2 linked regions of the Aquibium microcysteis genome follow. The protein of the gene in region 1 interacts with the protein of each later gene in a pairwise test. Links are inferred from orthologs where the notes say so. Each region holds a gene or a part of one and is shown on either strand. Other genes may lie near its edges.

The links. Proteins that work in one complex are often made in the same cells at the same time.
Region 2: the proteins of mtgA (region 1) and IAI54_RS09275 interact in binary tests that used the Escherichia coli proteins (3 or more experiments, as listed by UniProt). The link is inferred for Aquibium microcysteis from one-to-one orthologs.

What each region holds. Positions count from the first base shown.
Region 1 is NZ_CP061080.1:3,947,807-3,952,461, forward strand. Bases 899-3,869 are described here. They hold mtgA (monofunctional biosynthetic peptidoglycan transglycosylase), read right to left. Parts: upstream 2,751-3,869; coding sequence 2,046-2,750; downstream 899-2,045. Other genes in these bases: IAI54_RS18410 (gamma-glutamyltransferase family protein), read right to left, coding at 899-1,133; IAI54_RS18415 (hypothetical protein), read right to left, coding at 1,160-1,561; rpmF (50S ribosomal protein L32), read right to left, coding at 1,704-1,886; IAI54_RS18430 (polyprenyl synthetase family protein), read left to right, coding at 2,958-3,836; IAI54_RS18435 (lytic transglycosylase domain-containing protein), read right to left, coding at 3,856-3,869. Also shown: more of IAI54_RS18410, read right to left, coding at 1-898; more of IAI54_RS18435, read right to left, coding at 3,870-4,655. UniProt on the Escherichia coli protein: Peptidoglycan polymerase that catalyzes glycan chain elongation from lipid-linked precursors. May play a role in peptidoglycan assembly during cell division in collaboration with other cell division proteins.
Region 2 is NZ_CP061080.1:2,016,634-2,020,423, forward strand. What follows is about bases 843-3,790. They hold IAI54_RS09275 (peptidoglycan D,D-transpeptidase FtsI family protein), read right to left. Parts: upstream 3,207-3,790; coding sequence 1,479-3,206; downstream 843-1,478. Other genes in these bases: IAI54_RS09270 (UDP-N-acetylmuramoyl-L-alanyl-D-glutamate--2,6-diaminopimelate ligase), read right to left, coding at 843-1,421; ftsL (cell division protein FtsL), read right to left, coding at 3,203-3,577; rsmH (16S rRNA (cytosine(1402)-N(4))-methyltransferase RsmH), read right to left, coding at 3,579-3,790. In the rest of the region: more of IAI54_RS09270, read right to left, coding at 1-842. UniProt on the Escherichia coli protein: Essential cell division protein that catalyzes cross-linking of the peptidoglycan cell wall at the division septum. Required for localization of FtsN.

The DNA.
Region 1 (4,655 bases):
GTCACGATGCGTGACCCGAACCCGGAATAGATGGAATTGATGAAGGAGACGGCGCGGCGGTCGCGGTCGACCACGGTGAGATAGACCGTGTCGGCCTGCGGCAGCGGCGGCAGCGAGAGATCGGGATTGCGCCGCTGCGGGTCGAACCCCTTCGCAAGCGCCCGCGTGAAGTCCCCTGCCAGGATCTGCCCGGTCGAACCGGACATGGCGGAGGGGTCGGCGACCTCGCGGTCGCGCACGGCATAGGCCAGCCGCGCCGCCTCGATCATCAGGTGATGCCGCTCCGCGCTGCCTGGCGCGAGCCGGTCGGCGCCGAGTTCGGTCATCAGGTTCAGGATGATCAGCGCGGTGATCCCCTGCCCGCTCGGCGGGATCTCGTGGACGGTGTGGCCGTGATAGTCGGTCGTGATCGTGCCGACCCAGTCGGCGGTGACGGCCCCCAGGTCGGCCTCGTCGAGAAAACCGCCCTTCGCCCGCACCGTCGCGGCGATCTCGGCCGCGATCGGCCCCTCGTAGAATGCCCGCGACCCCTCCGTCGCGATCCGCCGCAGCGTCGCGGCGAGCGCCGGCAGCTTCAACCGCGTGAACGCCTCGGGGGCCCGGCCATCGACGAGATAGTGCCTGCGCCCGCCCTCGTCCGCGGCGAGGTCCGCGACGTGGTGCGGCCAGTCGCGGGCGACGCGCGGGTGGATGGCGAAGCCCTCCTGCGCATAGCGGATCGCATCGGAGAAGAGCCCGTCGAAGCTGCGCGTGCCGAAGCGCTGCGCCAGAACTTCCCAGGCCTTCACGGCCGCCGGCACGGTGACTGCGTGCGCGCCGTAGGCCGGCACCTTCGGGAAGCCGCGCTCGCGGTACCAGGCCGCCTGCGCGCCCGCCGCCGACCGCCCGGACCCGTTCAGCCCGTGCACGGTGCCGTCCGGCTCGGCCAGGATGACGAAGCAGTCGCCGCCGATGCCGGTCATGTGCGGCTCGACCACCGCGAGCACCGCGCTGGCCGCGATGGCGGCGTCGACCGCGTTGCCGCCGTCGCGCAGCATCGACAATGCGGTCGCGGTGGCGAGCGGATGCGACGTCGCTGCCATGCCGTTCTCGGCGATGACCGGCGACCGGCCCGGCAGGTCGAAGTTTCGCACGGGAGGCCTCTGTCCGTCCGGGATCGTCAATTGAAGCTCACGTCTCGCCCGGCCGACCGGATCGAGACGGAGAAGCCCGCGATCAGGTCGATGAAGGCGATGACCATGAGGATGAAGAACACCGAGTGCGCCGCCTGATCGACGAGGAGGAACTCCACCAGATAGGCGACGAACACGAAGGTGGACAGCAGGTGATCGACCACGGAAGCATTCGACGTGCGCGTCGACTTCATGATCTCGAAGAAGAGCAGGAAGAGCGCGACGACGATCAACAGGTCGCCGAGCGTCATCGCGAAAGCACCGCCCGACATCATCGGGATGGAAAAGAGCACCTGCTCCCACGGACCTGTTTCCCCGCCCCCCAGCAGACCGGTGAGGCCGAGGTTGAACAGGATGAAGGGGATGATGAGCAGCGGGACGATCGCCATGGCACGGCTTCCGGTTGATGCGGTGGCGCAAACTGTCGCGGTGGCGCGACCACGTCAAGCCGGCTCGATCGTTCGGAGCGTCGTTCTGCAAAGTAAAAGACCGGCACGAGGCCGGTCGGTCTACGTCGGCTGAGGTAGAGGATCAGCCTTCCTTGGGCTCCAGAACCTGGCGGCCGCGATACATGCCCGTCTTCAGGTCGATGTGGTGCGGACGGCGCAGTTCACCGGAATTCTTGTCCTCGACATAGGTCGGGGCCTTGAGCGCGTCCGCCGCGCGACGCATGCCGCGCTTCGACGGCGAGGTTTTCCTTTTCGGGACAGCCATGGTACCTGCTCCATCATCGGTCAAAGACCCGTCGCGCCCTCGGAGAAGGGCCGAGGCGACAGGCCGTCTTGTGAAAGTCGCGTGCCTATACACGCTCGTGCGCCGCTTGGCCAGCCGCAGGCATCGATTTTTTTCCGCCATCCTGGTGCCTGCGGCGGCTCACCCCACGCAGGCGACGTGACTTCCGGCCTGCCGCGCCCGCCTCTCGATGATGTCGGCGAGGCGTCTCAATCCGGCTGAAGGCTTGGCCGGATCGCGCTCGTGGGGATTGGGAAGCGTGACCGCCAGCAGGGCCGCCTGTCGTCGCGACAGATCGGCAGCCGACACGCCGAAATGATACAGCGACGCCGCCTCCGCCCCATAGATGCCGGGAGCCCACTCGACGATGTTGAGGTAGATTTCCATCGTCCGCCGCTTCGGGACCACGAAATCGAAACCCAGCGCCAGCGGAACCTCCAGTGCCTTGCGCACGAAGGAGCGGCCCTGCCAGAGATAGAGGTTCTTGACCGTCTGCATGGAGATGGTGGAGGCGCCACGCGTCGGTTCACCCGCCAGCGCGTCGTCGATGACCGACGACAGCGCGCTCCAGTCGATCCCGCCGTGCGCGCAGAACTGCCCGTCTTCCGACATGATGACGGAATGGACGAGCAGCGGCTCGATCTCTTCGATATCCACCCAGTGCCGCTCGAAGGCGCGCATCGTCACGAAGTCGCGAACCATCAGGGTCGAGACGGGGTGCACGAAGGGCAGCAGGCCGATCAGCGTCAGCACGACGGGCGCAAGGACGAGCATGACGAGAACGAGCCCGCCGCGCCGCAGCCATCTGGCGGCACGGCCGCGCGCCCGGCCCGGCTTCCGGCGCATGCTGCGGCCCTTCGCGGCCATGGAACTGTCGTCTTGCGTGTTCAAATCCAGCCTGACCGGGTCGTTCCAAGGCTGAATAGAGCCTGCGGGCTGGTCATGCAACGGCGCATCTCGGCGCGGGCGCCGGCACGCTTGACCGGCGACCAATTTGCAGCCATCGCTCGCACCATGCAAGCCGACGCCCTCGCCCTCTTCGAAGCCGCGCGCATGAGCCACGCCGACGCCGTGGAGCGGCGCCTGCGCTCGCTGCTCGATGGCCGGCCCCGCGATGGCGAGGTTGCGCGGCCGGAACGACTGATGCAGGCGATGCGCCATGGCGTGCTGAACGGCGGCAAGCGCCTGCGGCCGTTCCTGGTCATGGAAAGTGCCGCGCTCTTCGGTGTCGAAGGCGAGGCGCCGCTCCGCGTCGCCGCCGCACTCGAATGCGTCCACTGCTACTCGCTCATCCACGACGATCTGCCGGCGATGGACGACGACGATCTCCGCCGCGGCCAGCCGACGGTGCACAGGGCCTTCGACGAGGCGACGGCGATCCTGGCCGGCGACAGCCTGCTCACCTATGCCTTCGACATCGTTGCGAGCGAGGAGACGGAATTGCCGGCCGCCGCCCGCGTGGCGCTGGTGGCTGCGCTCGCCCGCGCGTCGGGCCTCGGCGGCATGGCGGGGGGACAGATGCTCGACCTCGCGGCGGAACGCGACGCGCCCGACGAGGCCGGCATCCTGATGCTGCAGGCCATGAAGACCGGCGCGCTGATCCGCTTCGCCTGCGAGGCCGGCGCCATCGTCGGCGGCGCGGATCCGGCCGAGCGGGCGCGACTGGCCGAGTTCGGATCGGCCGTCGGGCTTGCCTTCCAGCTCGCCGACGACCTGCTCGACCTGACCTCCGACGCCGCGACGCTGGGAAAGGCGACCGGCAAGGATGCAGCCGCGGGAAAGGCGACGCTGCCCGGCCTGCACGGGGTCGACTGGACCCGCCGGCAGCTCGACGGGCTCGTGGCGCAGGCCGAGGAACTGCTCGAGCCGTTCGGCGAAACGGCCTCGATGCTGCGGGCGGCGGCGCACTTCATCGCCCGGCGCGATCACTGACCGCCGGACCGGCCGCGATCTACCGGTTGCGCAGCACGATGCAGGAGCCGCCGGCCGCTCGCAACTCCCGGCAGATCCTGTCGGCGCTCGCCCGGTCGTCCACGCCGATCCGGACGGCATGGATGCCTCGCCGCCCGAGCGGTGAGCGAACGCGGCTCACCACCGGCTCGTGCTCCGCGAGCAGGCCGGGAAACCGGCCCTTCACCCGCTGGTACTGCCGGATCGCCACGTCGCGCCGGAAATGGCCGGCGAGCTGGACGCCCCAGGGCTTCAGCTGGACGCTCGACATCGGCACCGTCGCGGTGCGGGTGGCGGGCAGCGCCTCGCAGGCCTCCTGGAAATCCTTGCCTTCGGCGAGCGGCGGAACGTCCCCCGGGCCCGCCTGGCCGATGAAGCTGTCGGCCGGGGCCCCGAGGATGTCGAGCACGTAGTTCTCCGTCTCGAGCGGCAGGAACCCGCCGGACGAGAGCCAGCGCGAGACGCGGCTCTCGCCGGCATTGTAGGCCGCCGCCGCGAGCCCGAGGTTGCCGAAGCCCTCGGCCAGTTCCGCGAGATAGGCCGCGGAAGCGGGAATGGCCTTCGCGACGTCGAAGCTGTCGTCGAGCCCGCGCATGGCCGCAGTGCCGGGCATGAACTGGGCGATCCCTTCCGCGCCGGCCGGACTGACGGCGTTCGGGTCGAACCGGCTCTCCTTCCAGATCAGACGCGCGAAGAAGTCGCGCGACAGGCCGTTGCGATCGGCGTGGGCGCCGATCAGCGCGCAGATCCGGGCCACTGTCACGGGCCTTGCCTGCGGCGGCGGTGGCGGGACCGCCTGTG
Region 2 (3,790 bases), 1.9 Mb from region 1 along the record:
TCCTCGTGGTCGGAAAAATGATGCGTCCGGCCGGCGACCGTCTGGCCCACTTCGTGTCCCTTGCCCGCGATCACCAGCGTATCCCCGGCGGCCAGCATGCCGACGGCCGCGCGGATCGCCTGGCGGCGATCGCCGATCTCGATCGCGCCGGGTGCGGCTGCCAGAATCTGGGCTCGAATCTCGGCCGGAACCTCCGAGCGGGGATTGTCGTCGGTGACGATGGCGACGTCGGCGAGGCGCGTGGCGATCTCGCCCATGATCGGCCTCTTGCCCGTGTCGCGGTCGCCGCCGCAGCCGAACACCACCACGACGCGGCCGGTCGTGAAGGGCCGCACCGCGGCGAGCACGTTCTCCAGCGCCTCCGGCTTGTGCGCATAGTCGACATAGACCGGCGCGCCGGCGGCGGTGGAGCCGACCAGATCGAGTCTGCCCGGAGCGCCTTCGAGGTGCTCCAGCGCCTTCAGCGCCGTCGCCGCGTCGATCCCCGTCGCGATCGCGAGGCCGGCGGCCACGAGCGCATTGGCGATCTGGAAGTCGCCCGCCAGCGGCAGCACGATCTCGTGGATGGCCCCGCCCGCCTCGATCTCCGCCCGCTGCCGCCGCCGCTCGTGCTCGACCCGCTTGAGCGACAGGAAGGTCCCCTTGCGGCCGACGGTGCGCACGTCGAGGCCGGCGCCTGAGGCCGCTGCGATCGTCGCGTCCGACCAGGCATCGTCGGCGAAGATGACCGCCGGCGCTCCTTTCGGCAGCAGTTCGGTGAACAGCCGCATCTTGGCGGCGTGGTAGTCCTCGACCGTCGGGTGGTAGTCCATGTGGTCGCGGCCGAGATTGGTGAAGCCGGCGGCGGCGAGCCGCACGCCATCGAGCCGGCGCTGGTCGAGCCCGTGGCTCGACGCCTCCATGGAGGCATGGGTCACGCCGGCGGCGGCGAGTTCGGCCAGAAGCCGGTGCAGTTCCACGGGATCCGGCGTCGTCAGCGACCCGTATTCGCTGCGGCCCGGCGCAACGACGCCCGTCGTTCCGATGCTCGCGGCCGCCTTGCCGGCATGCGCCCAGATCTGGCGCACGAAGGCGGCGACCGAGGTCTTGCCGCTGGTCCCCGTCACCGCCACCATGGTCTCGGGCTGGCGGCCGTGGAACCGCGCGGCCGCCAGCGCCAGCGCCCGCCGAGGGTCTCCGGAGCGCAGGACTGGAACGGAGAGCCCCGAGGTGTCCGCGTCTTCGGCGGCGATCACCGCGACCGCACCGCGCGCGACGGCATCGGCCGCAAAGGCCATCCCGTCGCTCCTGGTGCCCTTCAGCGCCGCGAAGACGTAACCCGGCCGGACGGCGCGGGAATCCGACGTGATACCCTCGACGGAGATTTCGCCTGAAGCGGCGGGACCGTTGGGGACGATATCTGCGAAATCGCGGAGCTTCATACGTTCACTGTTTCGGGGTTTTGGCGCGCCATCCCCACGGCGCGTCGATCAGAATCATCAGTTCGAGACCAGGAGGGCCCCGCTTTCATGGCCGAATTCCGGCTTGACGCCAAGCAGCGGCGCGGCGCGGCGGATGATGTTGGCCACGATCGGCGCCGCGTTGGAGCCGGCCGTCGCTCCCATGCCCGGTTTTTCCGGCTTGGGCTCGTCGATCACCGACAGGACCACGTATTGCGGGTTCTCGATCGGGAAGGCGGCCAGGAATGCGTTGAAGCGCTTGTCCTTGGCGTAGCGCCCGTTCACAACCTTCTCGGCGGTGCCGGTCTTGCCGCCGACCCGGTAGCCCGGCACCTCGGCGCGCTTGCCCGATCCCTTTTCGGCATTGAGCCGGTAGAGATAGCGCATGTCCATGGTCGTGCGCGGGTTCAGCACCTGCACCGCGACCTGGTCGGCTTCCTCCTGCGTCCGCGGCAGGAAGGTCGGGGGAATCAGCTTGCCGCCGTTCATCAGCGCCGCCGCCGCGACCGCTGTCTGCAGCGGCGTCGTGGCGAAGCCATGGCCGAAGGAGATCGTGATCGAGTTCAGCTGCTTCCATTCCTTCGGCTCGGTCGGCGACGCCACCTCGGGCAGTTCCGTCTGCATGCGGTCGAGCAGACCGAGCCGCTTCAGGAAGTCGCGGTGACCGGCGATGCCGACGTCCATGGCCATGCGCGCCGACGCGATGTTCGACGAATAGATGAAGACTTCCGGCACGGTCAGCACGCGGCCCTTGCCGTGGAAGTCGCGGATCGTGAAGCGGCCCATCGAGAGCGGCCGCGACGCGTCGTAGGAACTGTTGAGCGTCGCCTTTCCGGCATCGAGAACCATGGCCGTGGTGAAGCTCTTGACCGTCGAGCCCATCTCGTAGACGCCGGCCGACATGCGGTTCAGCCGATCCTTCTCGTGCGCATTGAACGGGTTGTTCGGGTCGAAGTCCGGCACCGAGGCCATCGCCATGATCTCGCCGGTGTTGACGTCCAGCACCACCGCGCCGGCCGCGATCGCGTGGTAGCGCTCCATCGCGGACGCGATCTCGTCGCGCACGATGTGCTGGACGCGCAGGTCGATCGACAGCTTCACGGGCGCCAGCGAGGACGCGGAGACGAGCCCGGTCGCGCGCAGGTCGGCGAGCCCCTGCCCGTCGACGTACTTCTCCATCCCCGCGATGCCCTCGTTGTCGATGTTGACGAGGCCGAGGATGTGCGAAGCGGTCGGCCCGCCCGGGTAGAAGCGCCGCTTCTCCGGTCGGAAGCCGATCCCGGGAATGCCGAGCTGCATGATCTCGTTCTGCTGCCGCGGCGTGATCTCGCGCTTGAGCCAGGCGAAGCCGGAGCCGCTGGTCAGCTTGCGATAGGTCTGCTCGTAGTCGAGCGATGGCAGCACGGTGGACAGCAGTTCCACCGCCTCGTCGGGGTCGACGATGCGGCGTGGTTCCGCAAACAGCGAAGCCGACTTGATGTCGGTCGCCAGCACCTGGCCGTTGCGGTCGAGGATGTCGGGCCGCGACGCGGCCATCCGGCCGCCGCCGAAGAACTGCCCGGTCTCCGGCTCCTGCATGCCCAGATAGACCAGCCGCCCGGTGATCGTGGCGTAGATCCCGAAGAACACCGCCATGGTGATGAACACGCGCGAGCGCCCGCCATTCGCCTTGCGCCGGCCCTCGACCACGATCTGCTGCGCGTCGTCCTGCGATTTGGTTCGCCGAAGACGGCCGAGCGCCGTCCCTGCCTTCAGCCAGCCTTTCATCGCGGTGTACTCCCGGTGATGGTTGCGTCGGTGCCGCTGGCGGCGAGCCCGTCGGGCGGTGCCTGCGCCGGGTCGTCGAGATCGACCGCCGGCATCGGGATGGCGGACGGATCGGCGATCTGGCGCGCGTCGATGGGCTGGAGGTTGAGTTCCGCCTGGTAGGTCGTCACCAGCGCCTGCAGGCGCGCCGGCTGGGTGAGCAGGCTCCAGTCGGCGCGCAGCAGGTCGGCCGTCTCCTCCTCGAACCGGATCTGGCTCTCCAGACGGCGCAGCGCACGCAGCTCGTCCTCCGCGGCATGCTTGGTCTGGTAGGTGAAGGCGGCGGCCGAGACCATGACCGCGATCAGCACGATGTCGGTGGTACGGAACACGTCAGCGCTCCTCGCCTGTTGAACGGATGTCCGGCAGCCGCGGAAATCCGAAGATCGAATGGTCCTCGCGCCGGGCCGGCGCACCGGTGCGGATGGCGGCGCGCAGCTTGGCCGAGCGCGCGCGCGGATTGCGCTCCGCCTCCGCCTCCGACGCGGCGACCGCCTTGCCTGCCTGCTCGAAGGTCGGCGCCTGCACGACGACCTCCGGCAGGT